One region of the Massilia sp. UYP32 genome, then DNA from elsewhere that is predicted to be linked to it. Evidence: riboswitches for the same ligand, from Rfam matches in the RefSeq annotation. Region 1 holds a riboswitch; the other holds the start of a gene.
What was found. Region 1 has a riboswitch for thiamine pyrophosphate ahead of thiC (phosphomethylpyrimidine synthase ThiC). Riboswitches for the same ligand answer to the same signal wherever they lie in the genome.
Positions count from the first base shown of each region.

Region 2: it holds a riboswitch for thiamine pyrophosphate, as region 1 does, so the genes downstream of both, ABIB42_RS04605 (TonB-dependent receptor) here and thiC (phosphomethylpyrimidine synthase ThiC) in region 1, are expected to answer to the same signal.

Region 1 is NZ_JBNDIK010000007.1:122,122-136,957, forward strand. Features, by position in the region: gene ABIB42_RS07420 (efflux RND transporter periplasmic adaptor subunit) at 1-224, opposite strand, end outside; gene ABIB42_RS07425 (sigma-54-dependent transcriptional regulator) at 405-1,739, shown strand; gene ABIB42_RS07430 (sensor histidine kinase) at 1,729-2,940, shown strand; gene ABIB42_RS07435 (TetR/AcrR family transcriptional regulator) at 2,937-3,548, opposite strand; gene ABIB42_RS07440 (MBL fold metallo-hydrolase) at 3,678-4,703, shown strand; gene ABIB42_RS07445 (cytochrome P450) at 4,900-6,279, shown strand; gene ABIB42_RS07450 (valine--tRNA ligase) at 6,346-9,144, opposite strand; gene ABIB42_RS07455 (hypothetical protein) at 9,849-10,142, shown strand; TPP riboswitch at 10,224-10,330, shown strand; gene thiC (phosphomethylpyrimidine synthase ThiC) at 10,405-12,330, shown strand; gene thiS (sulfur carrier protein ThiS) at 12,331-12,534, shown strand; gene ABIB42_RS07470 (thiazole synthase) at 12,548-13,351, shown strand; gene ABIB42_RS07475 (hydroxymethylpyrimidine/phosphomethylpyrimidine kinase) at 13,348-14,094, shown strand; gene thiE (thiamine phosphate synthase) at 14,107-14,721, shown strand; gene ABIB42_RS07485 (ion channel) at 14,760-14,836, shown strand, end outside.
Region 2 is NZ_JBNDIK010000004.1:119,970-134,805, reverse strand. Features, by position in the region: gene ABIB42_RS04610 (DUF535 family protein) at 823-1,728, shown strand; TPP riboswitch at 1,788-1,885, shown strand; gene ABIB42_RS04605 (TonB-dependent receptor) at 1,967-4,108, shown strand; gene ABIB42_RS04600 (HDOD domain-containing protein) at 4,157-5,026, opposite strand; partial or broken gene ABIB42_RS04595 (TonB-dependent receptor plug domain-containing protein) at 5,382-5,879, shown strand; gene ABIB42_RS04590 (TonB-dependent receptor domain-containing protein) at 6,395-7,708, shown strand; gene ABIB42_RS04585 (hemin-degrading factor) at 7,730-8,869, shown strand; gene ABIB42_RS04580 (AAA family ATPase) at 8,866-9,393, opposite strand; gene pnuC (nicotinamide riboside transporter PnuC) at 9,390-9,992, opposite strand; gene ABIB42_RS04570 (S46 family peptidase) at 10,147-12,285, opposite strand; gene ABIB42_RS04565 (GGDEF domain-containing protein) at 12,445-13,746, shown strand; gene ABIB42_RS04560 (EcsC family protein) at 13,739-14,551, opposite strand; gene ABIB42_RS04555 (HDOD domain-containing protein) at 14,591-14,836, opposite strand, start outside.

The DNA.
Region 1 (14,836 bases):
CGCACGACGATCTCGTCGCGGAAGGTGCCGGCTTCGACCGTGGCGATGCGCAGGTCGCGCGTCTCGACCGCGAGGCCGCGCGGCAGCCACTGCCACAGCAGCAGGGCGCCGGCGGCGAGAACGGCGAACGACAGCGCGAGGCGCATGGCGCGGCGGCCGCGCCGTGGCGGCAACTGCATGTCCATGGCGGCGCCGGTGACGGCGGGTGGGGGTATCTGGTCCATGCCGGCATCGTTTGCAAGCGCCGTGCCAGGCGCTTTTGCGGGCCGCTGGAGATTTTTTCGCGCCCACCTGTCCGGTTCCGGACAGGTGGGGTGTGCGCTTGCGGACAGGTGCGCGGGGACGGCCGCACGGCGCCATTGCGCGCTGCTAGAATGCCTGCTGACCTGTTTTCCCGCACCTCCATGAGCCAATCCGCCGCGCGCATCCTGATCCTCGACGACGACCCCGACGTCGCCTGCGCCGCGCAGATGCTGCTGCGGCGGCGCCACGGCGCGGTGGCGACGCTCGGCGATCCGGCGCGGCTCGCGTCCGTGCTGGAGGCCGGCGTGCCGGACGTGGTCCTGCTCGACCTGAACTTCACGCCGGGCCGCATCGACGGCGCCGAGGGCCTGGCGGTGCTTGACCGCCTGCGCGCCATGGCCGCCGCGCCGGCCGTGATCGTCCTGACCGCCTATGCCGACGTGCCGCTGGCGGTGGAAGCGCTCAAGCGCGGCGCCGGCGACTTCATCACCAAGCCCTGGGACAATGCGCGCCTGCTGGCGGCGGTCGACGCCGCGCTGGCGCGCCGCGGCGCCAGGGGCGCCGGCGTCGACGCCGCCCTGATGGGCGATTCGCCGGCCATGCAGGGCGTCAAGGCGATGATCGCCAGCGTGGCGCCGACCATGGCCAACGTGATGGTGCTGGGCGAGAACGGCGTCGGCAAGGAACTGGTGGCGCGCGCCATCCACGCGGCGTCCAGCCGCGCGCACGGCGCCTTCCTGGCGGTCGACATGGGCGCCTTGCCGGAGGCGACCTTCGAGAGCGAGATGTTCGGCCACCGGCGCGGCGCCTTCACCGACGCCAGGTCCGACCGCGCGGGCCGTTTCCAGGCCGCCCACGGCGGCACGCTGTTTCTCGACGAGGTCGGCAACATGCCGCTGGGCGCCCAGGCCAAGCTGCTGACGGCGCTGGAGCGGCGCCAGGTGACGCCGGTCGGCGCCGACCGCGCCGAGCCGGTCGACGTGCGCATCGTCAGCGCCACCAATCTCGACGAGGCGAGCCTGTTCGATGCGGCGGTGTTCCGCACCGACCTGCTGTTCCGGTTGAACACGATCGTGATCCGCGTGCCGCCGCTGCGCGAACGGCGGGGCGATATCCCGGCGCTGCTGCACCACTACCTGTCGCTGTACGAAAGCCAGTATGGCCGGCCGGTGCGCGAGCTGGCGCCGGGCGCGCTCGAGCGCTTGTGCGCCTGGGACTGGCCGGGCAATGTGCGGGCGCTGCGCCACGCCTGCGAACGCGCGGTCATCCTCGGCAACCGTCCCGACTACCATGTCGACGATTTCGGCCTGGCGTCGCCGCCGCCGCCGGTAGCGGCGTGCGCGCCGGCAGGGGAAGAATTCAAGCTCGGCGCGCTGGAGCGCGAGACCATCGCGGCCGCCATGGAGCAGGCCAGGGGCAACATCAGCCTGGCAGCGCGCCTGCTGGGCCTGAGCCGCGCCGCGCTGTACCGCAAGCTGGGCAAGCATGGGATCTAGGGCCGGCATCTGGATTGCCCTGGCCGGCATGCTGGCGCTGGCGTTCGGCGCGGGCGTGCTGCGCGATTCGCCGCGCCTGCAGGTGACGTGCGCGCTGGCGGCCTTGCCGCTGCTGGCGTTGCTGTGGTGGTGCGTGGAGCATCTGGCCCGGGCGCGCCCGGCGCCGCCCGTCGTGCCGGAGGCCGGCATCGATCAGCGCGCGCTGCTCGACAGCGCGCTGGCCTTCGAGGCGCGGCTCGAGCATGCGCCGATCGCCTTGTTCTCCATCGACGCCGCCGACAGCGTGGCCCCGCTCAACGCCAGCGCGCGCAAGCTGGTCGCGCCGGGTCGCGCGCTCGACGCCGGCGCGCTGTATCGCCAGCTGGCCACGCAGGCGGGACAGCGGCGGCTGGTCGAATTCGAGTCCGAGCGCGGCGTCGAGCGGGCGCTGGCGGCGGTCTCGATGCTGACCCTGCACGGCGCGCCGCAGCGCCTCGCCGCGCTGATGCCGGTCGAGAGCGAGCTGGAGGCCGAAGCCCTCAAGTCGTGGCGCCAGCTGGTGCACGTGCTGACCCACGAGATCATGAATTCGCTGACGCCGATCGCTTCGCTGTCGCGCACCGCGCGCGACCTGCTGGACGACGCATTGGACGGATCCGCGGCCGGCCTGCCGCCGGACGTCGGCGCCGACCTGAAGACGGCGCTGGATGCGATCAACCGCCGCGCCGACAGCCTGGTCGATTTCGTCGCCAGCTACCGCAGCCTGTCGAACCTGCCGGCAGCGCGGCCCGAGCGGGTGGCGCTGGCCGCTTTGTTCGATCGGGTCGATGCGCTGGTGGGACCAGGCTGGCGCGCGCGCGGCGGGGACGTGACGTTCGCGGTCCAACCGGCCTCGCTGGAGTTGATGGTGGATCCGGGCCAGCTGGAGCAGGCGCTGATCAACCTGCTCAAGAACGCCTTCGAAGCCACCCGGGCCGGCGGGCAGGCCCGGGTCGAGGCGCGCCTGGTGCGCGGCAGCCGCCTGCGCATCGAGGTCGTGGACGATGGCGCGGGCATTCCCGAGGCCTCGGTCCCCCACATCTTCACGCCGTTCTATACGACGAAGAAGCAGGGCGGGGGGATCGGGCTGGCGATGGTGCGCCACCTGGTCCATGCCAACGGCGGCACGGTGCGCTATGCGAAATCGGTGGGCCAGGGCGCCCGCTTCGTGATCGGTTTCTAGCCGGCCGCGAAATACGACAGGAACATCGACACCGCGGCGTCGATGACGCGCTCCTGTTCTTGCGGCGCGAGCGGCGCGGCGCCCATCGCGATCTGCGGCCAGAAGGCGAAAGTCTTGATCTGGCCCTGCAGCAGCGTGGCGGCGAACGACGGGTCGCCCGCCTTGAGCTTGCCGTCGGCCTGGGCCGCGCGGATCCAGGCCGTGACGCCTTCTTCGCGCTCGCCCAGGCGCGCCAGGATGGGCAGCGTGCGCTCGGGCGCGTGGATCGCCTCGCCGATCGCCACCCGCGCCAGCGCGATGAATTCCGGATCGGCCAGGGTGCGCATCTTCAGCGCCATCAATTCGACCAGCTGCGCGCGCAGGCTGCGCTCGGGACGGTAGCCCAGTTCGAGCTCGCCGGCGCTGCTTTCGAACATCTGCATCACCGTTTCGGCGAACAGCTCTTCCTTGCTGGCGAAGTGGTTGTAGACGGTGCGCTTCGAGACTTCCGCAAGCGCCGCGATGGCATCCATGCTCGCGGCTTCGTAACCGTGGACGCGAAACTGCTCGGCAGCGGCAGCCAGGATGGCGCTGCGTTTTCGGTCGGTCAGGCGGGTCGGCGTGTGCATACGCGAATTCTACACTCAGTAGTTTACTTTCTCAAATTTCGATACTACACTGTGTAGTGTACTTTATGACTATCCATCGACACCATGCGCCTACTTCTCGGCACTCTCTTACTCGGAGCACTCGCTATCATGGCTTCCTGCACCTCCATCGCCAGCACCGCCACCGCGCCGGCCTCGCCGCAATTTCACGACGGGAAATACCGTAACCCGGTCGAGATGCACAAGATGAGTTTTGGCGAGATGGCCAAGCTGTGGTGGATCTTCCTGTTCGACAAACCAAAGGGCACGATTCCCGAGCAGGCGGTGCCGGTGCGCAGCCTGAGCCAGGCGGCATTGCTGGCCGCGCCCGACAACACGCTGTACCGCCTCGGCCACTCGACCATGCTGATCAAGCTCGGCGGCGAGTTCTATCTCACCGATCCGGTCTTCTCTGAACGCGCCTCGCCCGTGCAATGGGCCGGCCCGGCGCGCTTCCATGCGCCGCCGATCTCGATCGACGAACTGCCGCCCATCAAGGCCGTGATCCTGTCGCACGACCACTACGACCACCTCGATTACGCCGCCGTGAAGGCGCTGGCCGCGAAGACGGACCTGTTCCTGACGCCGCTGGGCGTGGGCGACCGGCTGGTCGGCTGGGGCGTGGACCAGGCCAAGGTGCGCCAGTTCGACTGGTGGCAGGGAACGGAAGTGGGCGGCGTGCGCGTCACCGCGACGCCGGCCCAGCATTTCTCGGGCCGCACCCTGGCCGATGCGAACACGACCCTGTGGGCCTCGTGGGTGATCCAGCACGACGACCTGCGCCTGTTCTTCAGCGGCGACACCGGCTACTTCAAGGGCTTCAAGGAGATCGGCGCCAGGTTCGGCCCGTTCGACGTGGCGCTGCTGGAAACCGGCGCCTACGACAAGCGCTGGCCCGACGTCCACATGCAGCCCGAGGAAACCATGCAAGCCTTCCTCGACCTGAACGCCGGCTGGCTGTTCCCCGTGCATAACGGCACCTTCGACCTGGGGATGCATCGCTGGCAGGATCCGTTCGACCGCATCGCGCAGCTGGCCGACGACAAGGGCGTCAGGCTGACCACGCCGGAGATGGGCGAGGCAGTCGACCTGCGCCAGCCGCATTCCGGGCGCGCATGGTGGCGCGCCATAAAGTAGGCGCGAAGTAGGCGCCGTGCGTCGCCATTGACGTTCTTGTCGTAAAGTCCACATGACGAACTGGACTGTCAGGCACATGCCGGGCCGTGCCCGTTCGTGACGAATCTGGAGAGTGGCTGACATGAACAAACGCAATCGGAACTTGCTGCTTGCCGGCGCGCTCGGTTTGGCCGGGGGTGTCGCAGCAGCTAAATGGATGTCCCAGTCTTCCCGCAGGGCAGGCGCGGCAAGACATGGTGGCCTGGCCACCGCCGGCGCGATCGACACGGCGGCCCTGGCCGTGGAGGTGCTGGCCCCGACCTTTGCCAAGGGCGTGATCGTGCGCCGCCCCAAGATGGTGGCGCTGGCCGAGCGCCTTGGGCTGGACGCGCGTGCGGTGCGCCGCATGCAGAAGCTGCGCGACAAGTATGGAGACGGGCCGCTGATGCTGCCGCTGCCGATCCGCAAGCAGGCCGTCCTGCTGGCGCCGGAACACGTGCGCCGGGTGCTGGACGAATCGCCGGAACCGTTCAGCGCCGCCAGCAGCGAAAAGCGCGCCGCGCTGTCGCATTTCGAGCCCGAAGGAGCATTGATTTCGTGCGGCCGCGAGCGCGCCGAGCGGCGCCGCTTCAACGAGGAAGTGCTCGAGCACGAACGCGCCGTCCATCACATGGTGGGCCAGTTCCTGCCGGCCGTCGACGATGAGGCCGGGCGCATCCTGGACCGCGCGCGTCGCCAGGGAAAACTCGACTGGGATGGCTTCAACGCCGGCTGGACCCGCCTGGTGCGGCGCATCGTCTTCGGCGACGCCGCAGCCGGCGACCAGGAAATCAGCGACATGATCATCGCGCTGCGCCAGGCGGCCAACTGGGCATTCATGCGTCCCAGGAAGACCGTTACGCGCCAACGCTTCCTCGCGCGCATCCAGGCCTACCTCGAGCGCGCCGAACCCGGCAGCCTGGCAGCGGTCGCGGCGAGCGTTCCCAGGACGCCCGATGCGGCGCCGAACCAGCAGGTGCCGCAATGGCTGTTTGCCTTCGACGCCGCCGGCATGGCCACCTTCCGCGCGCTGGCGCTGCTGGCGGCACATCCTGAGCAGGCGGAGCGCGCGCGCGAAGAACTGCGCAGCCATCCCGGCATGGCGCGGCAATATCTGCCGTTCCTGCGCGCCACCGTGCTGGAATCGCTGCGCCTGTGGCCGACGACGCCGGCGATCCTGCGCCAGACGACGCGCGATACCGACTGGAGCGGAGACACGATGCCGGCAGGGACCGGGGTGCTGGTGTTCACGCCGTTCTTCCATCGGGATGACCGGCGCATGGCATGCGCCAACCGGTTTGCGCCCGAGTTGTGGTTGAAGGACGATAAGGTGAGGGATGCGCAGGATCGCGATTGGCCCTTGATTCCGTTCAGCAGCGGACCGGTGACGTGCCCGGCGCGCAATCTGGTGCTGATGCTGACCAGCGTGATGCTGGGGGCCTTGATCGATGCGGGCGCGGACGGGAAAACCTTGCGGCTGCTGCCGCAAGGTCGACTGGACCCGGCGCAGCTGCCGGGGACGCTGGACAATTACGGCTTGCGCTTCGCGTTACGATAACGCCGCCACGCCGTCCCCCAACAAAAAACGCGGCCGAAGCCGCGTTTGAACCGGGTGCAAGTCCGGTCAAGCCGCCGGCAGCTTCGCCAACTGCTCCTGCATCTTGGCCAAGGTGGCCGAGAAGTTCGCCACGCGCTCCTTCTCTTGCGCCACCACGGCGGCCGGCGCGCGCGCAACGAAGCTCTCGTTCGACAGCTTGCCCTCGGCCTTGGCGATCTCGCCGGAGACGCGCGCGATCTCCTTCGACAGGCGCTCGCGTTCGGCGGCGACGTCGATCTCGACCTTCAGCATCAGCTTGGTGGTGCCGACGATCGACACCGCGGCCGGCGATTCCGGCAGCGCGTCCACGATCTGCACTTCGGCGAGCTTGCCCAGCAGCTGGATGTACGGCGCGAACACCGCCATCCTGGCGCGGTCTTCCTCGTTGCCCGGCTCGACGATCAGCGGCACGCGCACCGACGGCGACAGCGACATCTCGCCGCGCAGGTTGCGGGTGGCGTCGGTCAGCGCCTTGAACTGCTCCATCCACGCTTCGGCGTCCTCGTCGATCAGCGAGGTGTCGGCCAGCGGATACGGCTGCAGCATGATGGTCTCGCCGGATTTGCCGGCCAGCGGCGCGATGCTCTGCCACAGGGCTTCGGTCACGAACGGGATGATCGGATGCGCCAGGCGCAGGATCACTTCCAGCACGCGCAGCAGGGTGTGGCGGGTGGCGCGCTGCTGCGCTTCCGTGCCCTGCTGGACGCGCACCTTGGCGACTTCGAGGTACCAATCGCAGTACTCGTCCCACACGAACTTGTAGATGCTGCTGGCGATATTGTCGAAGCGGTAGTCGGCGAAACCTTTCGCGACGTCGAGCTCGACGCGGTTCATCAGCGAGATGATCCAGCGGTCGGCCGGAGACAGGTCCTCGGCAGCCGGGGCGCCGCAGTCCTTGCCTTCGGTGTTCATCATCACGAAGCGGGTCGCGTTCCACAGCTTGTTGCAGAAGTTGCGATAACCCTCGGCGCGGCCCAGGTCGAAGTTGATGTTGCGGCCCAGCGAAGCGTAGCTCGCCATGGTGAAGCGCACGGCGTCGGTGCCGAAGGCCGGGATCCCTTCCGGGAACTCCTTGCGGGTCGCCTTGGCAATCTTCTCGGCCGCGCGCGGGTCCATCAGGCCGGTGGTGCGCTTGGCGACCAGGCTATCGAGATCTATCCCATCAATCAGGTCGATCGGGTCGAGCGTATTGCCCTTCGACTTCGACATCTTCTGGCCCTGCGAGTCGCGCACGAGGCCGTGCACGTACACGGTCTCGAACGGCACCTTGCCGGTGAAGTGGGCGGTCATCATGACCATGCGCGCCACCCAGAAGAAGATGATGTCGAAGCCGGTGACCAGCACCGACGACGGCAGGAACATCTTCATGTCCGGCGTTTCCTCCGGCCAGCCCATGGTCGAGAAGGGCACCAGCGCCGACGAGAACCAGGTGTCGAGCACGTCGTCGTCACGGCGCAATGCGCCGGTGATGCCTTGCGCGGCGGCCTTGGCCTGGGCTTCTTCTTCATTGCGCGCGACGATGATGGAGCCGTCTTCGGCGAACCAGGCCGGGATGCGGTGGCCCCACCACAACTGGCGCGAGATGCACCAGTCCTGGATATTGCCCAGCCACTGGTTGTAGGTGGTGCTCCAGTTCTCGGGCACGAACTTGATCTCGCCGCTGGCGACTTTTTCCAGCGCCACTTCGGTGATCGACTTGCCCGGATTGAAGGTGCCTTCCGGCGCCGGCTTGGTCATGGCGACGAACCACTGGTCGGTCAGCATCGGCTCGATCACGACGTTGGTGCGGTCGCCGCGCGGGACCATCAGCTTGTGCGGCTTGATCTGTTCCATCAGGCCGAGCGCTTCCAGGTCGGCGACGATCTGCTTGCGCGCGGCGAAGCGGTCCAGGCCGCGATACTGTTCCGGCGCGTTCTCGTTGATCTTCGCGTCGAGCGTGAAGATGTTGATCGGCGCTAGGTTCGCGCGCTGGCCGACCGCGTAGTCGTTGAAGTCGTGGGCCGGGGTGATCTTGACGCAGCCGGTGCCGAATTCCTTGTCGACGTAGCTGTCGGCGATGATCGGGATCTCGCGGCCGGTGAGCGGCAGCTTGATCAGTTTGCCCACGAGGCTCGTATACCGTTCATCGGTCGGGTCGACCGCGACCGCGACGTCGCCCAGCATCGTCTCGGGACGGGTGGTGGCGACCGTCAGGTGGCCGCTGCCGTCGGCCAATGGGTACTGGATGTACCACATCGAGCCGTCTTCTTCCTGCGAATCGACTTCGAGGTCGGACACGGCCGTGCCCAGCACCGGGTCCCAGTTGACCAGGCGCTTGCCGCGGTAGATCAGGCCCTGCTCGTACAGGCGCACGAAGACTTCGACCACCGACTTCGAGCGCACGTCGTCCATCGTGAAGTATTCGCGCTGCCAGTCGGCCGAGGCGCCCAGGCGGCGCATCTGGCCGGTGATGGTGTTGCCCGACTTTTCCTTCCACTCCCAGACCTTTTCCAGGAACGCGTCGCGGCCGAGGTCGTGGCGCGAGATCTTCTGGGCGTCGAGCTGGCGCTCGACCACGATCTGGGTCGCGATGCCGGCGTGGTCGGTGCCCGGCACCCAGGCGGTGTTATAGCCGCGCATGCGGTAGTAGCGGGTCAGGCCGTCCATGACGGTCTGGTTGAACGCGTGGCCCATGTGCAGGGTGCCGGTCACGTTCGGCGGCGGCAGCTGGATGCTGAAGGACGGCTTGCCCTCGTCCATGGTGGCGGCGAAATAACCGCGCTTTTCCCACTCGGCGCGCCAGAACTGTTCAATATCGGCTGGCTCGAAAGACTTGGCTAATTCCATGATGTGGTGGTAGGTGAAATTTTTTGCGAAAGAACCATTATAGGTCACCTTGCATCGCCAGCCTATCCCGGCGGCATCGTGCAACGGGGGGCATGCGCGGCCACATCGCTGCTGGTGCTGCTCGATTACGAAGATTGTCTGATGTCCTCCGAGCGGATATCTGATCGCAACGAACTCTGGCGGCCTGGGCGAATCGCACGCGACATTCCCGGCAGCGACTTGGCATGAAGGAAGGATAAGCCTGAAAGCCCAGGGAAAGGCATCAGCGTTTCACCGGAATGCCGTCAATGCACACCACCGGGGAGCGGAACTCTCGTCCTGCCTGCGCTGTCTGAACGACGTACGCTGGTTGGACGGTGCACTATCGAGACAACTCGTCCGCGTCACGAAAACCAAGTGCCGCAGATAGGTAGTTTACTGTCCAGTTCTGCTTCTCGATGATTGCTGGTGACGGTCATGAGCAAACAACGCATCACGTCGGTTGCAAGTCGTGGAATTGCAACGGTTCGCCACCGTGCCTCATGGCGAGAACGGCGCTACCCGTGGCGAGTCTGGCGGCAATGTCAGACACTGCCGCCAGCTCATGTCTGGCGGGAGGCGGGAAAGTAACGCCTGTCAGATACGAGAACGGTTAGCAAGACGGCTCGGGGCAGGAAGAGGACGTTGGGCAAATTTGTTCACATCTTCAATAGCAGAAGAAGGTCATGACATTACGCGTGAGGCTGGGCGAAGGCTTCCAGAACAATACCGTGAGCGTGCGGGTCGACGGCAAGCAGGTGTACCAGCGGTCCGGCGTCAGCACCGACTGGACGATCTCGCGTGCGGACGCGGTCGACGTCCACACCGCGGCCGACAGCGTGCAGCTCGAAGTGTCGGTCGACGGCGGGCCGCCGGTCGCGCAAGCCATTGCGCCGGCGCGCACACCGTTCGTCGAGGTGCGTTCCGTGAACGGCGAGCTGCAGCTGCATGCGCTGGAACAGGAGCCGCCGATGCTGTGATAAAACCACATTCATTTTCCGCCCATCGAAAATCGATTGGGCTATAATCGGCTGGCTGTCCGGGCGCTCATGCGCCCTGACGGCAAACGCTAGGGGTCCTATGCGTCGCCACAACGGCGCGTGGGTGAGAAATACCCTCCGAACCTGATCTGGATAATGCCAGCGAAGGGAAGCAGCCGAATCGATGCAAGCGTGCGCACACCCGCGTCCGCCTTGCCTCACCCGGCACCTCCTTTGCTGGCTCCGCAAGCAAGGGAGCCACATGAACGCACCTCTGAAGTCATCCCGGATATTCGACGCCGCCACCGCCACGGTGGACCACGCCGCAATCAATCCGCTACCCAATTCGCGCAAGGTCTATATCGAAGGCAGCCGGCCCGACATCCGCGTGCCGATGCGCGAAATCAGCCAGTCGCCCACGCCCGACAGCTTCGGCGGCGAGCCGAATCCGCCCCTGTTCGTCTATGACACCTCCGGCCCGTACACCGAGCCGGGCGCGGCGATCGACATCCGCAGCGGCCTGGCGCCCATGCGCCAGGCATGGATCGCCGAACGGGGCGACACCGAGCAGCTGGACGGCCCCACCTCGCACTACGGCCAGGCGCGGCTGAACGATCCGCAACTGGCCGCGCTGCGCTTCAACCTGCAGCGCGCGCCGCGCCGCGCGAAGAGCGGTTCCAACGTCAGCCAGATGCATTACGCGCGCCAGGGAATCATCACCCCGGAGATGGAATTCATCGCCCTGCGCGAAAACATGCAGCGCAAGGAATACATCGCCTCGCTGGAATCCTCGGGGCCGATGGGCCAGCGGGTGGCGGCGCTGCTCGGCCGCCAGCATCCGGGCCAGTCCTTCGGCGCCAGCATCCCGCACGAGATCACGCCGGAATTCGTGCGCTCGGAAGTGGCGCGCGGCCGCGCCGTCATCCCCGCCAACATCAACCACCCGGAGCTGGAGCCGATGATCATCGGCCGCAACTTCCTGGTGAAGGTCAACGCCAATATCGGCAACTCGGCCGTCACCTCGTCGATCGGCGAGGAAGTGGAAAAGATGACCTGGGCCATCCGCTGGGGCGCCGACACGGTGATGGACCTGTCGACCGGCAAGCACATCCACGAGACGCGCGAATGGATCCTCCGTAACAGCCCGGTGCCGATCGGCACGGTGCCGATCTACCAGGCGCTGGAAAAGGTCAATGGCAAGGCCGAGGAGCTGAGCTGGGAAATCTTCCGCGACACCCTGATCGAACAGGCCGAGCAGGGCGTCGATTACTTCACCATCCATGCCGGCGTGCTGCTGCGCTACGTGCCAATGACGGCCAACCGCCTGACGGGGATCGTCTCGCGCGGCGGCTCGATCATGGCCAAGTGGTGCCTGGCCCACCACCGCGAATCCTTCCTGTACACGCACTTCGAGGACATCTGCGACATCATGAAGGCGTATGACGTCTCGTTCAGCCTGGGCGACGGTCTGCGTCCCGGCTCGATCTACGACGCCAACGACGAAGCCCAGCTGGCCGAACTCAAGACGCTGGGCGAGCTGACCCAGATCGCCTGGAAGCACGACGTGCAGACCATCATCGAGGGCCCCGGCCACGTGCCGCTGCACCTGATCAAGGAAAACATGGACCTGCAGCTGGAGCAGTGCCACGAGGCGCCGTTCTACACGCTGGGACCGCTCACCACCGACATCGCGCCAGGCTACGACCACATCACCTCGGGCATCGGCGCCGCCAATATCGGCTGGTACGGCACCGCCATGCTGTGCTACGTGACGCCCAAGGAGCACCTGGGCCTGCCCGACAAGAACGACGTCAAGGACGGCATCATCACTTACAAGATCGCCGCGCACGCGGCCGACCTGGCCAAGGGCCATCCGGGAGCCCAACTGCGCGACAACGCGCTGTCGAAAGCGCGCTTCGAGTTCCGCTGGGAAGACCAGTTCAACCTGGGGCTCGATCCGGACAAGGCGCGCGAATTCCACGACGAGACCCTGCCGAAGGATTCGGCCAAGGTGGCCCACTTCTGCTCGATGTGCGGCCCGCATTTCTGCTCGATGAAGATCACCCAGGAAGTGCGCGAATATGCCGCCGCCAAGGGCGTGCAAGGGGAGACAGCGCTGGCCCAGGGCATGCAGGAAAAGGCGATCGAGTTCGTGAAGAACGGCGCCCAGCTGTACCGGGAGGTGTGAATGACGCCGATCGAAGTCAACGGCGCGCCGTGCCAGGTGCCGCCGGGGCAAACCCTGTTCGGCCTGCTGGAACAGCTGGGCCTGAGCGGACAGGGGATGGCGCTGGCGGTCAACCGCGAGGTGGTGCCGCGCCAGCAGTGGCTGCACCGGCGCCTGCATGAGCAGGACCGGGTCGATATCGTGCGCGCCATCGGTGGCGGCTGACAGGAGACGAGACATGAATGCAATGAACGACATCAAACAGGACGTGCTGACGATTGCCGGCCGCGCCTACCAATCGCGCCTGCTGGTCGGCAGCGGCAAGTACCGCGACCTGGAGCAGACCCGCGAAGCCACGCTGGCCGCCGGCGCCGAGATCATCACGGTGGCGATCCGCCGCGTGAACATCGGCCAGGACCCGAGCGCGCCGAGCCTGCTGGACGTGCTGCCGCCGAACGAGTTCACCATCCTGCCGAATACGGCTGGCTGCTACACCGCCAAGGATGCGATCTACACCTTGCAGATGGCGCGCGAGCTGCTGGGAGGGCACAAGCTGGTCAAGCTCGAGGTGCTGGGCGACCAGAAGACGCTGTTCCCGCATATGCCCGAGACCCTGGTCGCGGCCGAGGCCCTGGTGAAGGATGGATTCGACGTCATGGTCTACTGCAGCGACGACCCGATCCAGGCGCGCATCCTGCAGGAGATCGGCTGCGTGGCGGTGATGCCGCTGGCCTCCCTGATCGGCTCGGGCATGGGCATCCTCAACCCATGGAACCTGTCCCTGATCATCGAGCAGGCCACGGTGCCGGTGCTGGTCGACGCCGGCGTCGGCACGGCGTCGGACGCCGCGATCGCGATGGAACTGGGTTGCGACGGCGTGTTGATGAACACCGCGATCGCCGCCGCGGGCGACCCGGTGCGCATGGCGCGCGCCATGAAGCATGCGGTGATGGCGGGGCGCGATGCCTATCTTGCCGGCCGCATGCCGAAGCGTTTCGCCGCCTCGCCCTCGTCGCCCGTCGAAGGAAAGATCACCGGATGACGGCCTGCGTGCTGGTGTTCGCCGGGCTCGATCCCGGCGGCGGCGCCGGCCTGGCCGCCGACATCCTGGCGATTTCGGCGCAGGGTGCGCACCCGCTGCCCGTGGCCACCGCCATCACGGCGCAGGACAATAACCGGGTCCATGCGGCGAGCCCGGTGGATGCCGAATGGATCGCGCGCCAGGCGGCGCCGCTTCTGGCCGCCTTCGAGATCGGGGCGGTCAAGCTCGGCATCCCCGGCAACGCCGCCAATGCGGCGGCGATCGCGGACGTCATCCGGACTTTGCGCGCGCGCCGGCCCACCTTGCCGGTGGTGCTCGATCCGGTGCTGGCCAGCGGCCATGGCGATGCGCTGGGGCAGGGCGACGCTATCAAAGCGCTGCGCGAACTGCTGGCGCTGGCGACGATCGTGCTGCCCAACCTGCCCGAACACGAAGCACTGGGCGAGATCCACGGCGCGCAGGTGCTGGTGACCGGCGGCCACGCCGCAGGCGACACCGTCGTCAACCGCTGGCTGGTCGACGGCGTCGAGCGACGCGCCTGGCACTGGCCGCGCCTGCCGCACGGCTACCACGGCAGCGGCTGCACCCTGGCCGCGGCGCTGGCGGCGCGGCTGGCGCTGGGCGAGCGCATGGAGGCGGCGCTCGACACGGCCCAGACCTATACCCACCATGCGCTGGCGCAGTCGTATGCGCTGGCGCTAGGGCAGCGCATCCCGCGCCGCCTGTTGCAATCGACAAGCTGAAAGGAGTCCGCCATGCGCGGCTTGTACCTCGTTACCCCGAACTGGGACGATACGGAAAAACTGATCGCCGCGACCGACGCTGCCCTTGGCGCCGGCGCCGCGCTGGTTCAGTACCGCCACAAGGAAGCCGGTCCCGACCTGCGCAAGGAGCAGGCAGCGGCGCTGCTCGCGCTGTGCCGCCGTCACGGCCGGCCGCTCGTCATCAACGACCACCTCGACCTGTGCCAGGCGATCGACGCCGACGGCGTGCACCTGGGCCATACCGATGACGGCGTTCAGGAGGCGCGCGCGCTGCTGGGGAAGGACAAGATCGTCGGCGCCTCGTGCTACGGCGAGCTGGCCCTGGCGCGCGCGGCAGTCGAAGCCGGCGCCAGCTACGTCGCCTTCGGCGGCTTCTATCCGTCGCCGGTCAAGAAGTACACTTTTGTCACGCCACCCGAGCTGCTGGACCAGGCGCGCGCCGAGTTCAGCCTGCCGATCGTCGTCATCGGCGGCATGACACCGAGCAATGCGGCGCCGCTGGTGACGCGCGGGATCGACCTGGTGGCGGCGATCACGAGCGTCTATGGTTCGCGCGATCCCGGCGCGGCGGCGCGCGCATTCGGCGCGCTGTTTCCGCCCGCCTGAACCTACAATGGGCGCATCGCGATCACCGTCGTCCATCCATGCGCCCCTTGCTCCTGTTCGTCCACACCCGCCGCCACCCGTCCGCCATCCTGTTGCTGGTCCAGCTGATCGGCAT
Region 2 (14,836 bases), on a different contig from region 1:
AACGGGATCAATAGAAGTTAATGTATTGGCAAGCCCATTTCTGGAATCTTGAAATTATCTAAAAATTTTTTTTGCAACTTGACCCTGTCGGACTTTCTCCAGCCCGAATCTGAAAAAGTGTTCAGAAGGCCGATTCTGAAAAGTAGCGCGGGCGACTGCCCGAGTGAATGCCAGTAATGACGTAGATGAACGCTCCTGTTATCAAATTTAAATATCCGATAGGAAGCGCTTAGAAGGCCGCTGACGGGCTTTTTGGCGGGATGGTGGGGTGTGAGGGTCCACCCCGTTCGTTTACTGTAGGACTGCTCTAAGCCGCCTGTGCGGCTTTCATGAGACGAGAGACGGTTGACTTATGCCATTCACCGCCATTCACTTGCAGGGCTGCTAACGCATCCTTGGTCCGCTGGCCGACCAGGCGTCGCTCTTGCTCTCCCACTGCGGCGTGAATGTGCAGAGTGAACGTATCAACATCAACGCCGTGCGTAGCTGTGTAGAACGGCACTCACACGCCAGCTGCTTCCTCCATTGCTGATTGGTTTCGGCGCATTATCGATGATGAATGAAGAAGCGTAACGCGCGGCAAACATGGTAGTCTTGTCGTGCATGCCTAAAAACAACCATAAGTTAACACGTCCAGAGAGAGTCCCATGACAGATCACGCCCGCCTTGGTTCCCAAGCACTGTTTGCACTTCGTCCGGGCACGAGTTAGCAATTCGGCAGATAATTGCAAAACGGAATTATTTCTTGCTCTTGCCGAGCGTGGCCAGCCATCGCGCGCAGCCCGGCAACGCAACGTCCCTTTACGCCGAATGGAGCGCTCGATGATCTTCGCTCGTCTCACCCAACGCTGGCATGCGCTGCGCTACTGGCGCGAGCACCAGTCCCTGTCCCGCCTCAAGCTGGTGCGCCGCCTCGAAAACGCCCCCGCCGACGACCTGTTCCGCCAGGTGAGCGGTCGCGACTATCTCGCGCGCGGCATGAAAGTGCGCGAGCGCATGCGCTGCGTGCTGGCCCACTACCGCTTCGAAGAGGCCACCTTCAACAGTGCCTACCGGCACGCCGCGCACCACGGCGGCCTGGTCCTGTGGCAGCACCGGGGCGAGCAAGAGGGTGACGAAGGCAACTTCATCATGCGGCTCGAGCATGCGCCGCGCATCGACCCGCAAGGCGAGCTGACGCTGTCCCTGATCGTCGACGGCACGGTGCTGCACCGCCTGTCCTGGACCTGGGTCGAGGGCGCGGTGGTGGGCGTCGACCTGCCGATCGTTCCCTTCGTCACCCGCAACGCCGGCCTGTGGCGCGATGCCGGCGGCGCCTTCGAGGCCTTCGAGCGCGTGTTCCCCAACAATTCGCCGAGCTTCTTCTGCTTTGCCGCCCTGCAGGGCGCGGCGCAGGCGCTCGGCTTCGACCGGGTGGTCGCGGTGCGCGGCAGCGCCCACGTGGCCTACGAGGCGGCGCAAGACAAGGCTTTCGAGAACGCCTACGACGGCTTCTGGCGCATCCTGGGCGGCTTTGAGCTGGACGCGCGCAGCTTCGTGGTCCCGCTGCCGTTCTACCTCAAGCCGCTGCAGGACATGCCATCGAAGCACCGCAAGCGCGCGGCGCAGCGGCGCGAACACTGGCGCGCCATCGGCGACGCGGCCCGCGCCGTGCTGCTGCGCCATATGGCGACGCCGGCCGTCAGCGAGCCCGCGGCGGCCGAGGCGCCGTCGACCGCGAAAGCCTGAGCGGCGCCGCTCGAACAGGTTGACAGATTCACCACGGCCGCGCGGGCCGTGATACACTCGCGATTCGCTAGGGGTCCTGGAACGCTGTTCCGGGTGAGAGATACCCTTCGTACCTGATCTGGATAATGCCAGCGAAGGAAAGCGCAAAGCAGCATCCCCATTCGTTTGCCCTTCCCCCACGTTGGCTCCGGCTTTGATAAAAGCGGCGCGCCACGCTGCGCGCGAAAAAGAGCAAACCATGACATTCACCTCGAAGCACACCATCCTCGCCTGCGCCATCGTGCAGGCGTTCTCCCTGTCGTCCCAAGCCGCCGCGCAGGACGCTGCGCAGTCGGCCATATCGTCGGTCGTCGTCACCGGCAGCAAGTGGATCGCGCTCGATCGCGCCAGCGTCGGCGGCTTCTCCGACGTGCAGCTGCTCGATTCCCCGGCTTCGATCTCTTCGATCAGCCAGGGCCAGATGCAGGACCTGTCGATCCGCAGCGCCACCGACGCCGCGCGCTACGACGCCTCGATCGGCGACGCCTACAATGCGATCGGCTACGCCGAGCAGTTCTCGATCCGCGGCTTCGCGCTCGACAACGCCACCAGCTACCGCAAGGACATGATCGCGATCTCGGGCGACACGCAAATCCCGCTCGAGAACAAGGAACGCATCGAAGTCTTGCGCGGCCTGGCCGGCCTGCAGGCCGGCGTCGCGGCGCCGGGCGGGATGATCAACTTCGTCACCAAGCGCCCGACCAGCGCCCCGCTGCGCCAGGCCACGGTAGAGGTGCGCGAGCGCGGCACCGTGTACGGCGCAGTCGACCTGGGCGGCCGCTTCGCGGACCGCCGCTTCGGCTATCGCATCAACGCCGCAGCCGAAGACCTGAAATCCTACGTGCGCGGCGCCGACGGCGAGCGCCAGTTCGTGTCGGCCGCCTTCGACTGGCAGATCACGCCGGACGCGCTGTTCCAGATCGACCTCGACCACCAGCACAAGTCGCAGGTCACGGCGCCGGGCTACCAGCTGATCCGCGACGAAGTCCTGCCGACCGGCGTCTCGCCCAAGACCCTGCTCAACGACCAGCCGTGGACCAGGCCGGTCGACACCGACAGCAGCAATCTCGGCCTGCGCTTCGAGTACCGCCTCAGCGACGCGTGGAACGCCACCGTGAGCGCCAACAAGCACTGGTTCAAGCGCGACGACTTCACCGCCTTCCCGTATGGCTGCAGCAACGAGGGCGACGGCTACTATCCGGGCTACTGCTCGAACGGCGACTACGACGTGTACGACTTCCAGAGCACCGGCGAGCGCAAGACGCCGTGGGGCCTGCAGGCGATGCTGCAGGGCCGCTTCGACACCGGCGCGGTGCGCCACTCCCTCACCATCGGCGGCTCGTATGCCGAACGCCATGACAGCTTCGGCGAATACGTCTACGACTACGTCGGCTCCAGCAATATCTGGAACCCGAGCGTCGTGCCGCCGGTATCGGGCGACCGCGTGACCGGCCCCGTGATGGAGCGCCGCGCCACAGAAGAGCGCTCGCTGTTCGTGCAGGACGTGCTGACCTTGTCGCCGCAATTGACCTTGCACGCCGGCGTGCGCTACGTGAAGCTCAAGCTCGACGCGCTGGAAGAAATCGAAGGCGGCTGGGTGCACACGAAGGATTCGTTCGCGCTGCCGAACGTGGCGCTGGTGTACGCGCCGGCGCGCGACTGGCGCGTGTATGGCTCGATCAGCCATGGCCTGCAGTATGGCGGCATCGCGCCGATGGAAACCACCAACCAGAACACCGCCCTGCCGCCGAGCCGCTCGAAGCAGCTGGAGTTCGGCGTCAAGCGCAACGTCAATGAGCAGCTGGCGCTGTCGGGCGCGCTGTTCGAGATCCGCCAGGGGCTGGAATACACGAACGCCGCCAACACCTTCGTGCGCGCCGGCGAGCAGACCCACCGCGGCGTCGAGCTGTCGGCGATGGGCCGCGCCACCCAGAACCTGAACTACAGCCTGTCGCTGATGGCGCTCGACACCGACCAGAAGGACACGGGCGACGCGTCGACCGAAGGCAAGCGCGTGACCAATGTGCCGGAGCTGCGCACCACCGCCTGGATCGAGTATGCGGTGCCGCAGGTGGCGGGGCTGAAGCTCGACGCCCAGTGGCAGTACTCGGGCAACAAGGTGTTCGATCCGGCCAACCGAATGAAGGTGCCGGGCTACCACGTGGCGGGGTTCGGCGCGTCCTACCTGCTGCGCGCGGGTGGGCTGAACACGATCGTTCGCGCGCGGGTGGACAATGCCTTCGACAAGTTCTACTGGCGGGACGTGACGCAGTCGCTGGGTGGCTACCTGCTGCCGGGGGCGCCGCGCACGTTCAGGCTGTCGGCGCAGATCGATTTCTGACCATCCCGCCGCTTCGCCTGCCACGCGCGCCGTGGCAGGCGTCATGCATCAATCCGACAAATCCACCAGCTTGCCCAGGCAACGCCGCTGGAAGCCGTTCAGGCCGCGGGTGATGAGTTCATCATCCTCCTCGATCACCTCGGCATCGAGCAGCAGGCGCAGCTTGGCGATGCGGTCGCCCTGGGCCAGCGCCTGCGCCAGGTGCGAACCATCCGCTTCGCCGGCCTGTTCGATCGCCTCCACCACTTCGGGCGGGAAGTCCCAGTGGTTGGCGATCACCGACGACAGCTGGCGGCTGGCCGCGAACAGTTCGACGCCGAATTCGCTGGAGCCGGGCACCCTGCCTTCGCAGATGCGGTCGGCCACCTGGAACGCGACCTGCAGACCCAGGTTCTGCATCAGGCCGGCCAGGTAGGATTCGAACACGCCGGCCGACAGGCCCGGCGCCATCACGCTGGCGGCGAACGCGCAGCGTTCGGAATGCTTCCACACATTGGGCGCCACCTGGCGCGCCACGCCCTGCACCTTGACCCGCACCAGCGGCCGGAACGCGATGCGCGCGAGCAGCATGCGCAAGCCGTTCAGGCCGAGCATGGTCACCGCGCCCTCCAGGGTCTCGATCGGCGTCACCGGCCGGTAATAGGCGCTGTTGGCTTCGCGGATCACTTCGGCCACCAGCACCAGGTCGCGCCCGACCTGGGCCGACAGCGCGCTGGTCGAGATGTTTTCGTCGGACAGCGCGGTGAGCAGTTGCGACACCAGCTCGGGGACGCGCGGCACCAGGCCGGACGCGCAGACCGGATCGGCCGCCAGCGAACGCACTTCGTCCAGGATCTGCGCTTCCTGGTCGGGCCTGGCGTTGAAGCCGCTGGAAGCGGTGAGCCAGCGATAGAAGGTGGCGTGGACGTCGTTCGCCATGTCCTCGTCGTTTTCGATCGTCGCGGTCGCGCCGGCGCTTGCCGCGGCTTGTGTCTCTTTCTCTGAACCGCCCAAAAAGCGTCCTATCCAGTTTTTCATAGCGCCCCGCCGTACGTTCGAAATCCGATGATTGTAATGCCTTCTAGAAACAAATAGTCATGAGGAGGTAAAGATTTATTGTTCGTAACGACATCGAACCTCGCCTCATATCGGCGCTCTGTGCGCCAGGTCAAAAAACGCTGTCAAAAAGTCGAGCAATCTTGTTGCAAATGATAATGATTATCATTTAGTATACATCGCAAATGAGAATCATTCTCATTGATGGGCCTGCCCAAGCACGCCTGCCTGCGCACGCATGCCGGGCGGCGCATGTGCAACCCCTCTTGACTGGACCACCATGGCAGCAACCCTTCCCGGCCTGCGACGACTTCCCGCGCTGTTTGCCACCACCTTCGCCTGCGCCCTCGCCACCCAGGCGAGCGCCTTCGATGCCCCCGCCGCGCCCGATGCACCCACCCCGCTCGACCCCATCGTCATCACCGGCCAGCGCCTCGACAAGGCCGGCACCGTGACCGTGCTCGATGCCGCCGCCCTCACCCGCCAGGGCGTGACCGACATGCAGAACATGGCGCGCTACGCGCCGCTGGTCAGCGTGCCGGGCGCCGCCAGCGGCAGCGGCAACGTCTGGGACGGCGCAGGCAATACCGGCTTCAACATCCGCGGCGTCGAGGGCAACCGGGTGGGCCTGGACCTGGACGGCATCGAGCTGCCCGAGGCCGCGCCGAAACCCGATGCCTCGACCCTGAACGGCTTCGGCGTCGGCCGCGACTACGTCGATCCCGAGACCCTTCGCTCGGTGACCATCCAGTCCGGCACCGCGCCGGCCGGCGCCGGGGCCCAGGGCCTGGGCGGCAACGTCTCCTTCGTCACCAAGGCGCCGGAGGACTACGTCAGCGAAGCCCGCCCCACCTATGCCGAGTACAAGTTCGGATCGAACCGCGCCAACGACATGCGCATGCACGCGCTGACCGGCGCCGCGCAGTCCGGCGCACTCAAGGCGCTGGCGGTGCTGGTCCACCGCGACGGCAAGGAACTCGGCTCGACGGGCAGCGCGCCGCTCAATCCGGACGACTGGGATTCGGACGCCCTGCTGGCCAAGCTGTCCTGGACGCCATGGACCGGTCACCGCTTCACGGCGACGATCGACGCCTTTCGCGCCGAGCACGACCGCGAATACGACAACAAGCAGGGCGCCCTCTACCCTGAAGGCGCGACCCAGGCCGGGCGCACCCGGCGCGACCGCTTCGGCATCGACCACCTGTTCCAGGCGCCGGCGCATGGTTCGATACGCTCGAGAGCCGTCTCTACATCCAGGACAGCGAAGTCGAAGACATCACGACGGCCCGCTACATCACGGGCGGCCAGCCGGTGCTGCGCCATATCGCGACCAGCTTCGACAACCGCAGCGTGGGCTTCGCCAGCAACGCCAGCAAGCGGCTGGGCAGCCACGACCTGGCCTATGGCATCAATGTCGAGCAGACCGACACCGCGCGTCCATGGCGCGAAGACCGCACCGTCGTCAACAGCGGCGCCCAGCAGGTGACCAACAAGAACCGCATGGCCGACATGCGGTCGCTGCGCTTCTCCGCCTTCGCGCGCGCCGACGTCGCCCTGTCGTCCTGGGCCAGCATCACGCCCGGCCTGCGCTACAACTGGCGCGAACTCGAGCCGAACAGCACGGACAACTACGCGATCGGCATTCCCAACGCGAGCCGCGAGCTGACAAAGGAAACCGACAGCTACCTCACGCCGAGCCTGGGCCTCACCGCGCAACTGGCGCCGAACCTGGAAACCTACCTGCAATACAGCCGCGGCACCCGCCTGCCGACCGCCGCCGAACGCACCGGCACCTACGATTCGCTCAGCTACACGGCAGTCGGCAACGCCTACGCGGTGATCGGCAATCCGAACCTGGACAAGGAAACCAGCAACGCCTTCGAGCTGGGCCTCAAAGGTCAGGTCGCGCGCGGCCTGCGCCTGCATGCGGCCCTGTTCCACACCCGCTACAAGAACCTGATCGAATACGCCTCGCAGCCGGCCGATCCGGTCAACTATCCGAACATCACCTTCGGCCTGTTCCGACCCGAAAACATCGGCAGCGCGCGCACCTGGGGCGGCGAGCTCACGCTCGACGCCGACCTGGGCCAGTGGAATCCATCTTTCAAGGGCGGCAAGCTGACCCTGGCCAGCGGCGTCCAGCGCAGCAAGGCGAAGAACAGCCGCACCGGACTGGAAAGCGAGCTGGCCTCGACCCTGCCGAAAAAGACCAGCCTGATCGCGGCCTGGATTGACCCCGCCCAGCGCGGCGGCATTGCCTTCGCCGCGGTCCATACCCGCGCCAAGCAGGCCGAACGCGACGTGATTGGCGGCGTGAACACGACCTTCTTTGCGGTCCCGTCAAGCACCGTGCTGGACCTGACCGGATACTGGAACATCAACGCGCACGCATCGATCACCGCCGGCGTCTACAACCTGGCCGACAAGAAGTACTGGGACTACGCCTCGTCGCGCAGCCTGCCGGCCGCCACCACGGCCATCACCGCGGCCATCACCGCGGCCGACATCGAACGCCAGGCGCGCCCCGGGCGCCATGCGGCCGTCACCTTCAAGCTGGTCTATTGAACGAACAAGGAGAACACATTCATGAAACTCACCCGCCACTTCCTGGCCGCCGCCATAGCCCTGGCATTGGTCCCGGCGCAAGCCGCCCCGCAACTGGCGCAGCAGTGGGCCGAACTGAAGGCCAAGGAGCCGCGCCTGCAGACGCGCGACGCCGCGCGCCAATTGAAGGTATCCGAAGCCGAGCTGCTCGCCACCGGCATTGGCAGCACCGTGGTGCGCCTGAAGGAAAGCGACCATGCGCCGCGCGAGATCATGCGCCGCGCCCTCGACCTCGGCAAGGTGATGGCGCTCACGCGCAACGAGAACGGCGTGATCGAGACCACCGGCGTGGCCATGCGCATCCCGAAACAGGCCGAGAAAGGCAGCGCCGACGAGGCCGAGCGCGAAGCGCGCAACCTGAACATCGCCGGCGGCTACCTCGGCGGCCCGATCGACCTGCGTTTCCAGTTCGCCAAATGGAAGTACGCCTTCGCCGTGACCCAGCCCGGCCGCGACGGCGCCATCAACCGCAGTCTGCAGTTCTTCGACGCCAGCGGCAACGCCGTGCACAAGCTCTACCTGCGCGACGACGCCAATATACCGGTCTTCGACAAGCTGGTGGCCGACTTCCGCCATCCGAGCCAGAACGCCCAACTGGATGTGGCGCCCGTCGTGCCAAAGCCCGCCGAAAAACCCGACAATGCGGTCGACGTCAAGGAATTCCAGACCGCCTGGCAAGAGATGACCGACGTCCACCAGTTCAACCGCATCGTGTCGGAATTCGGCCTGACGCGCGAACAGGCGCTGCGCCTGGCCCCGGGCGGCGTGGTGCAGAAAGTGGCGCCGCAGGCGGTGCGCAAGCTGCTCGGGGATGCGGCGAAGAACGGGGTCGCGATCATGGCCTTCCTCGGCAATGGCGCACTGACCCAGATCTACGGCGGCAAGGTGAACAAGGTGATGGCGGCCGAAGGCTGGTTCAACGTGCTCGATCCGGACTTCAACCTGCACCTGCGCGACAGCGCGTTCAGGAGCGGCTACGTGGTGCGCCGGGCCGGCGTCACCTCGGTCGAGTTCTTCGACGACCAGGGCGAGCTGGTGGTGACCTTCTTCGGGGTGCGCGAGCGCGGCAAGCCGCAGCCGCAGTCGTGGCTCGACCTGGCGGCCAGCCTGCCGAAGGGCTAACCTTCAGGCTTGCCGAGCAGCCCTTCGACCTGCCGCATGCGATGCGGCAGGTCGCCTGCCAGCAAGGTGTAGGCGATCCCGCGCGCGGCCAGCGTCTCCACCAGCATCCGGTGCACCATCTGGCGCACCTCTTCCGATTCGCGCTGCAGGCCGTCCGGCTCCCACGGGGTGTCGGGCGCGGTGACGAAGGTCCAGGCGTAGTCGTGGCGCGCGTCGAGCGCCGCCAGCTGCGCATCCACCCTGCCCCAGTATACGCGGCTGTACAGCGCCGTCATCAGGGGCGTGGTGTCGCAAAACAGCAAGCGGCTTGCCTCGGCCGCCGCGGCATCCTCGCGCGCACGCTGGGTCAGCGCGATGCCATACTGATCCTCCTCGTGCGGCACCCTGCCCTGCGCATCGACGAATTCGCGCAGGTATTCGGGCACCCACAGCGTGCCGTAGTGGCGCGCCAGGGCCTCGGACAAGGTCGACTTGCCGGACGACTCGGCGCCGAGGATGGCGATGCGAGCTGCCTCGACACTCATGCGCGCTCCCGCGCCAAGGCAGCCCAGGTGCGCAGGCCGGCGATCGCCAGCAGCACGAACACGCCGTACAGCACGGCGGTCAGCACCAGGCCCTTGTACAGGTAGAGGCCGACGTACAGGATATCGACCGCGATCCATACATGCCAGTTCTCGACCTTCTTCTTCGCCAGCAGCAGCTGGCCGACCAGGCTGCCGGCGGTCAGGAAGCCGTCCGCGTGCGGCACGTCGGTGTCGGTGAAGTTGTCGAGGAAGGTCGACAAGAGCACGAAGCCCGCCAGCCAGGCCGCCAGCGACCAGGCGCGGCCGCCCGGTTTCAGGAAGGTAGGGAGCAGCGGCGCCGTACTAACTCCGGCAGCGCCGTGCAGCCACTGGTACCAGCCCCAGACCGAGGCCGCGATGAACACGAATTGCAGCCCCATGTCGCCGTACAGGCGCGCGTCGTAGAACACCACCGCATAGGTTGCGGATGAGGCGATCGAGAACAGCCAGGCCCAGTGCTTCTGGCGGATGTTGAGCACGACGGTGGTGACCGCCAGCAGGAAGGAGATCAATTCCAGCGGCGAGGTCGCGAGACCGGCGATGACGAGGGGTTCGTTCATTCTTGTTGGCGGAAAAGCCGTCGTCCCCGCGCAGGCGGGGACCCAAGGCTGCGTGCAGCCCGACGGCGCGCGCAGAACTTGGGTTCCCGCCTCCGCGGGAACGACGTGCATGGTGCAACTCGGCGCGCAAGTGCACCGATGGGCAACGTCCGAATTACTTCTTCGGATACTTGATCGTCATTTCCTTGAGCAGGTTGTCGGCGTGGTCGACTTCCTTCATCACCCACAGCATGTAGCGGATGTCGACGTGGATCGCGCGCGTGATGGCGGTGTCGAAGTACCAGTCCTTGGTGATCGATTCATAGGTCGAATCGAAGTTCAGGCCGATCAGTTCGCCGTTCTTGTTCATCACGGCCGAACCGGAGTTGCCGCCCGTGGTGTCGGCGCTCGACAGGAAGTTGACCGGCACCGTTCCCAGCGCCGCATCCTTGAACACGCCATAGCGCTTGGCCTGGATCGCTTCCTTGAGCGGGGCCGGCACGATGAACGGATCCTTGCCGGTCTCCTTTTCCAGGATGCCTTCGACCGTGGTGAACGGGCCCTTGACCAGGCCGTCGCGCGGCGAGAACGGCGACACGGTGCCGTAGGTCACGCGCAAGGTCGAGTTGGCGTCCGGGTAGACCGGTTTGCCCTGCGATTTCTTCCATGCGATCACGGCCGCCATGTATTGCGGGATCACGCGTTCGAGGTTGCCGTCGATCTCGTTGCGGCGCTCTTCCAGCGCCATGCCGGCGTCGTGCAGGCGCACCGCCAGCTGAATAAAAGGATCGTCCGACTTGCGGAAGGCCTCGACGTCCTTGCCGATCCAGGCCAGGCGCTTGGCGGTATCCGACAACTCGCTGGCCTTGTACATGCCAGTGAGCGCATCCTGCGCCGGCAGCAGCGCGTCCACGCCTTGCGGACGGACCTTGGCGTCGATGCCGGCGTAGCGCGCGAGGGCGGCGGCGTAGCGCGCCTGGTCGACGCTCGGCACGAACGACTGCTCCAGGCGGGTCAGGCGCGCCTTGATGAAGCCGAGGTCGCGTTCCTGGTAGCCGCTTTCGCGCTCGGCGTCCGGCTTGCCGCGCTCCAGCGCCAGGCGGTACAGGGTACGCGCGCTCTTGAGCAGGTCGCTGTGGGTGGCTTCGAGCCAGGCGGCTTCCTGGCGCTGCAGCGCCATGTCCTGGGCGATCACCGCGTCCAGTTCGGACAGCAGGCCGGCGTTGCCGTCGGCATGCGCCTTCTGCCAGGCGCGGAACTCGGCATCCTGCACGTCCTTGATGGCGGCGATGTCCTTGCGCGCGAAGCCGTCGAGCAGGCCCCTGGTCTTCTTGAGCACATTGTTCAGGCCCTTGTCGACGCTCGCATAGCGCACGGTCCAGGACGGATTGCCCTGGGTCGCGGCGGCGATCACCGACAGGTCGGCGGTGATGCCCGCGGCCTTGGCCGGCAGGTCGACGTCGCGCGCGAAGCGGATCTCGCTCGGCAGCTTGTAGCGGCTGGTACGGCCAGGATAGCCGGCCAGCAGGATAGGATCGCCGTTCTTCAGGCCCTCGGCCGAGACGACCAGGAAGTCCTTCGACTTGTAGGGCACGTTGTCGGGCGACGGGTCGGCCGGACGGCCGTCCTTGCCGACGTAGGCGCGGTAGAAGGCGTAGTCGCCGACGTGGCGCGGCCACTCGTAGTTGTCGATGTCGCCGCCGTAGTTGCCGATGCGGTCGGACGGCGCGTACACCAGGCGCACGTCGCGGATCATCAGCTGCTTGATGCGGTAGTACTCCAGGCCGCGGTGGAAGGCAGGCACCGAGCAGCGCGTCGATTTGTCGGTTTCGCATTCGGCCACCAGGGCCTTGATGCGCGACTCGACCAGCGCATGGCGCTCGCGGCCCGACATGGACGGATTCAGGCCCTGGAGCACGCGCCCGGTCACGTTCTCGACCTTCTCGGTCACGTACACCAGCGTGTTCGGGCCGCCCGGCAGTTCGTCGGCGCGGTTCCTGGCCAGGAAGCCGTCGACGATGTAGTTCTTCTCGGCGCTCGAATTGCGCTGGATGGCGCCATAGGCGCAGTGGTGGTTGGTCACCACCAGGCCGTCGGGCGACACGAAGGACGCCGAGCAGCCGCCCAGCGAGACGATCGCGCTCATCGGATGCTTGCCCAGGTCGGCCAGCTTCTCGGCAGGCATGGTGATGCCGATGCGTTTCAGTTCGGATTTCAGTTGCGGCAGCTGGTGCGGTTGCCACTGGCCTTCGTCTGCGAAGGCGGCGCTCGCCGCGCCCAGGAGGGCGACGGGCAGGACGATCGATTTGAACAAGACAAGTCCTCGAGGTGAAAAAAGCAATGCGCGAGTATAGCCCCGTTGGGTGATGCCCGTGCGATTTTCTGGGGTATTGACGGTCGTCCCGGCGGCGTCAACATCACGTCATATTGGCGTGGCAAGATGTCACATCATGCAGAAAGAAGGCAGGTTGACATGCGCACCGAGGCCCCCTTGTACCGACACCAGGTCCTCTTCCTCTCCCAGAACTTCTTCATCAAGGACAACCGCGCCGAACTGCTGCTGCACGCGCACAAATACGATTTTGACATCCGTTTTTTCAGCGAAGTGGCCGAATTCACCGCCGCCGTCGCGGCCGACCACGGCGCCAGCCTGTTCGTGATCGACCTCGACGCCCTGCACAATATGCAGGCCGACCTGCACGACAGCCGCAAGACCCTGATGCTGGGCGAGCTGCTCGAACGCCTGCCGCCCGGCCATGAATACGTCTACCTGCAGTCGAGCCGCCAGGGCAGCCGCTTCCTGCTCCAGCAACGCCTGGTGGACAGCAACTGCCTGGCCTATGCCGAAAAGCCGATCGCCAACGACGTCCTGGTCGACAGGCTGTTCAACCTGTTGGCCCGCACCGGACGCGGCGACCCGGTGTCGCTCGTTTACCTCGGCGCGCCGGGCGACCTGGATACGGCGGCGCTGCTGGCGCAGCGGGTCGAGGTGGTCCATCACCCGGACGCGACCACGCTGCACCTGCGCGTCAAGGAGCTGCAGCCCGACCTGGTCGTGATTCTCGATGACGAGTACCGGCGCCTGGACGCGCTGGCGCGGGTCATGAAGAAGAACATCGAGGCCGATCCGGTGCGCGAGATCGTGCTGCTCCAGCGCCGCCCCGACGATGCGCTGGCGCGGCGCGCGCTCGGCGACGGCTTCGACACCGTCCTGCAGGCCAGCGGCGGCCTGGTCGAAGCGCAGCTGGCCAGCCGCGCCGCCAGGATCCGCGTCAGCAAGGACCTGATCGGCAAGGACCGCGCCACGGGCCTCCTGAACAAGGTGGGCCTGCAGCGCAAGACGCAAGACCTGATCCGGCAAGCCACGCTCGAGGGCAAGCCGCTCGCCTTCGGCGTGATCGACATCGACAAGTTCAAGACCATCAACGACACCTGGGGCCACCACTTCGGCGACATCGTCATCAAGCGCCTGTGCCTGTGCCTGGCGCCGCGAATGGGCGAGCGCGACCTGCTGGCGCGCTTCGGCGGCGAGGAATTCGTGGTCGTGTTCTGGGACTGCGCGCTCGACGCGGCGTGGCGCCGGCTCGACGCGCTGCGCCAGGCCTTCGGCGCGGTCGGGTTCCAGGTGGCGCCGGGCGAGGCGCGGCATTTTTCGTTCAGCGGCGGCCTGGCCGCGTTCCCCGAGCACCGCAGCGAGAACGCGCTGTTCCTGCGGGCGGATGCGATGCTGTACACAGCCAAGGAGACCGGCCGCAACAGGATTTGCTCTACATGAGCAATCCCGTCGTCTCGTCGGCCAGCACGATCGCTTCGTATTGTCGTCGCACCATCCCCTCGCCATACAGGCGCTCCAGCCGCCGCACCGCGAAATGCCCGCGGCTCATGTTCTGGAAATGGTCGACGAACAGCAGGTTGATGGTCGCGCCGCCCACCGCGCCCAGGGCCGGCACCAGCATCGCGGCGCCTTTTTGCGTGACGTGCACCTGGAAGCGCGCCGCCACCGTGGCGATCAGGCGCAGCAGGGCCGGCGTCGTGGCGGCGTTGGCCGACCTGGCCGCCAGCGCCTGGGCGGCGTCGCTCACCGCCCGCGCCAGCGCGATGCGCATCGCGAAATAGCCCGAATCGGCGGCATCGTCAGCGCCGCCCGGTCCGCCCATGGCCAGCACGCGCAGGCATTCCAGCCGGGTTTCGGCATCTTGCGGACGTTCGCCATTGGCGCGCGCGATCTCGGCGATCGAGCGCAGCATGATGACGGTGGACAGCGGCAGGTCGACCAGGAGGCCCGGAAGGCCGAACACGCCGGCCACCCCGCCCGACACGCTCGCCGCGAACTTGTGCAGGCGCGGGTACGATGCCTCCTTGCCGCCGTCGGGCAGCGTGGACAGCGCTCCCGTCATCGCATACTGCAGCGCATGCTCGGTGGCCTCGCCCACCCGCTTTTGCCACGGCGCCGGCAGGCGCTCGATGGCCGCTTCGATCGGCGAGCCGACCAGGTTGCTGATGCGCGCGGCCAGGCCGGGGGTCTCCAGCAGGCGCTTGGCCTCGTGCAGCTCGGCCAGGTGTTCGGCATTCATGTTCATGGCGGTCTCCTCGCGAAAAAAGGTGACGCAATACCGCGGTCAGCCCGGCAAATCGGTCAGCTTGCCCAGGCAGCGGCGCTCGAAACTGTCCAGGCCTTCGGTCACGAGCGCATCGTCCTCCAGCACCACGCGGGCGTCGAGCAGCAGCCGCAGCTTGGCGATCCGGTCGCCGCGTTCGAGCGTGCGCGCCAGCGGCGAGGCATCCGGCTGGCCGACGCCGGCGATGCCTTCCACCACGTCGGGCGGAAATTCCCAGTGGGCGGCGATGGTCGACGACAGGCTGCG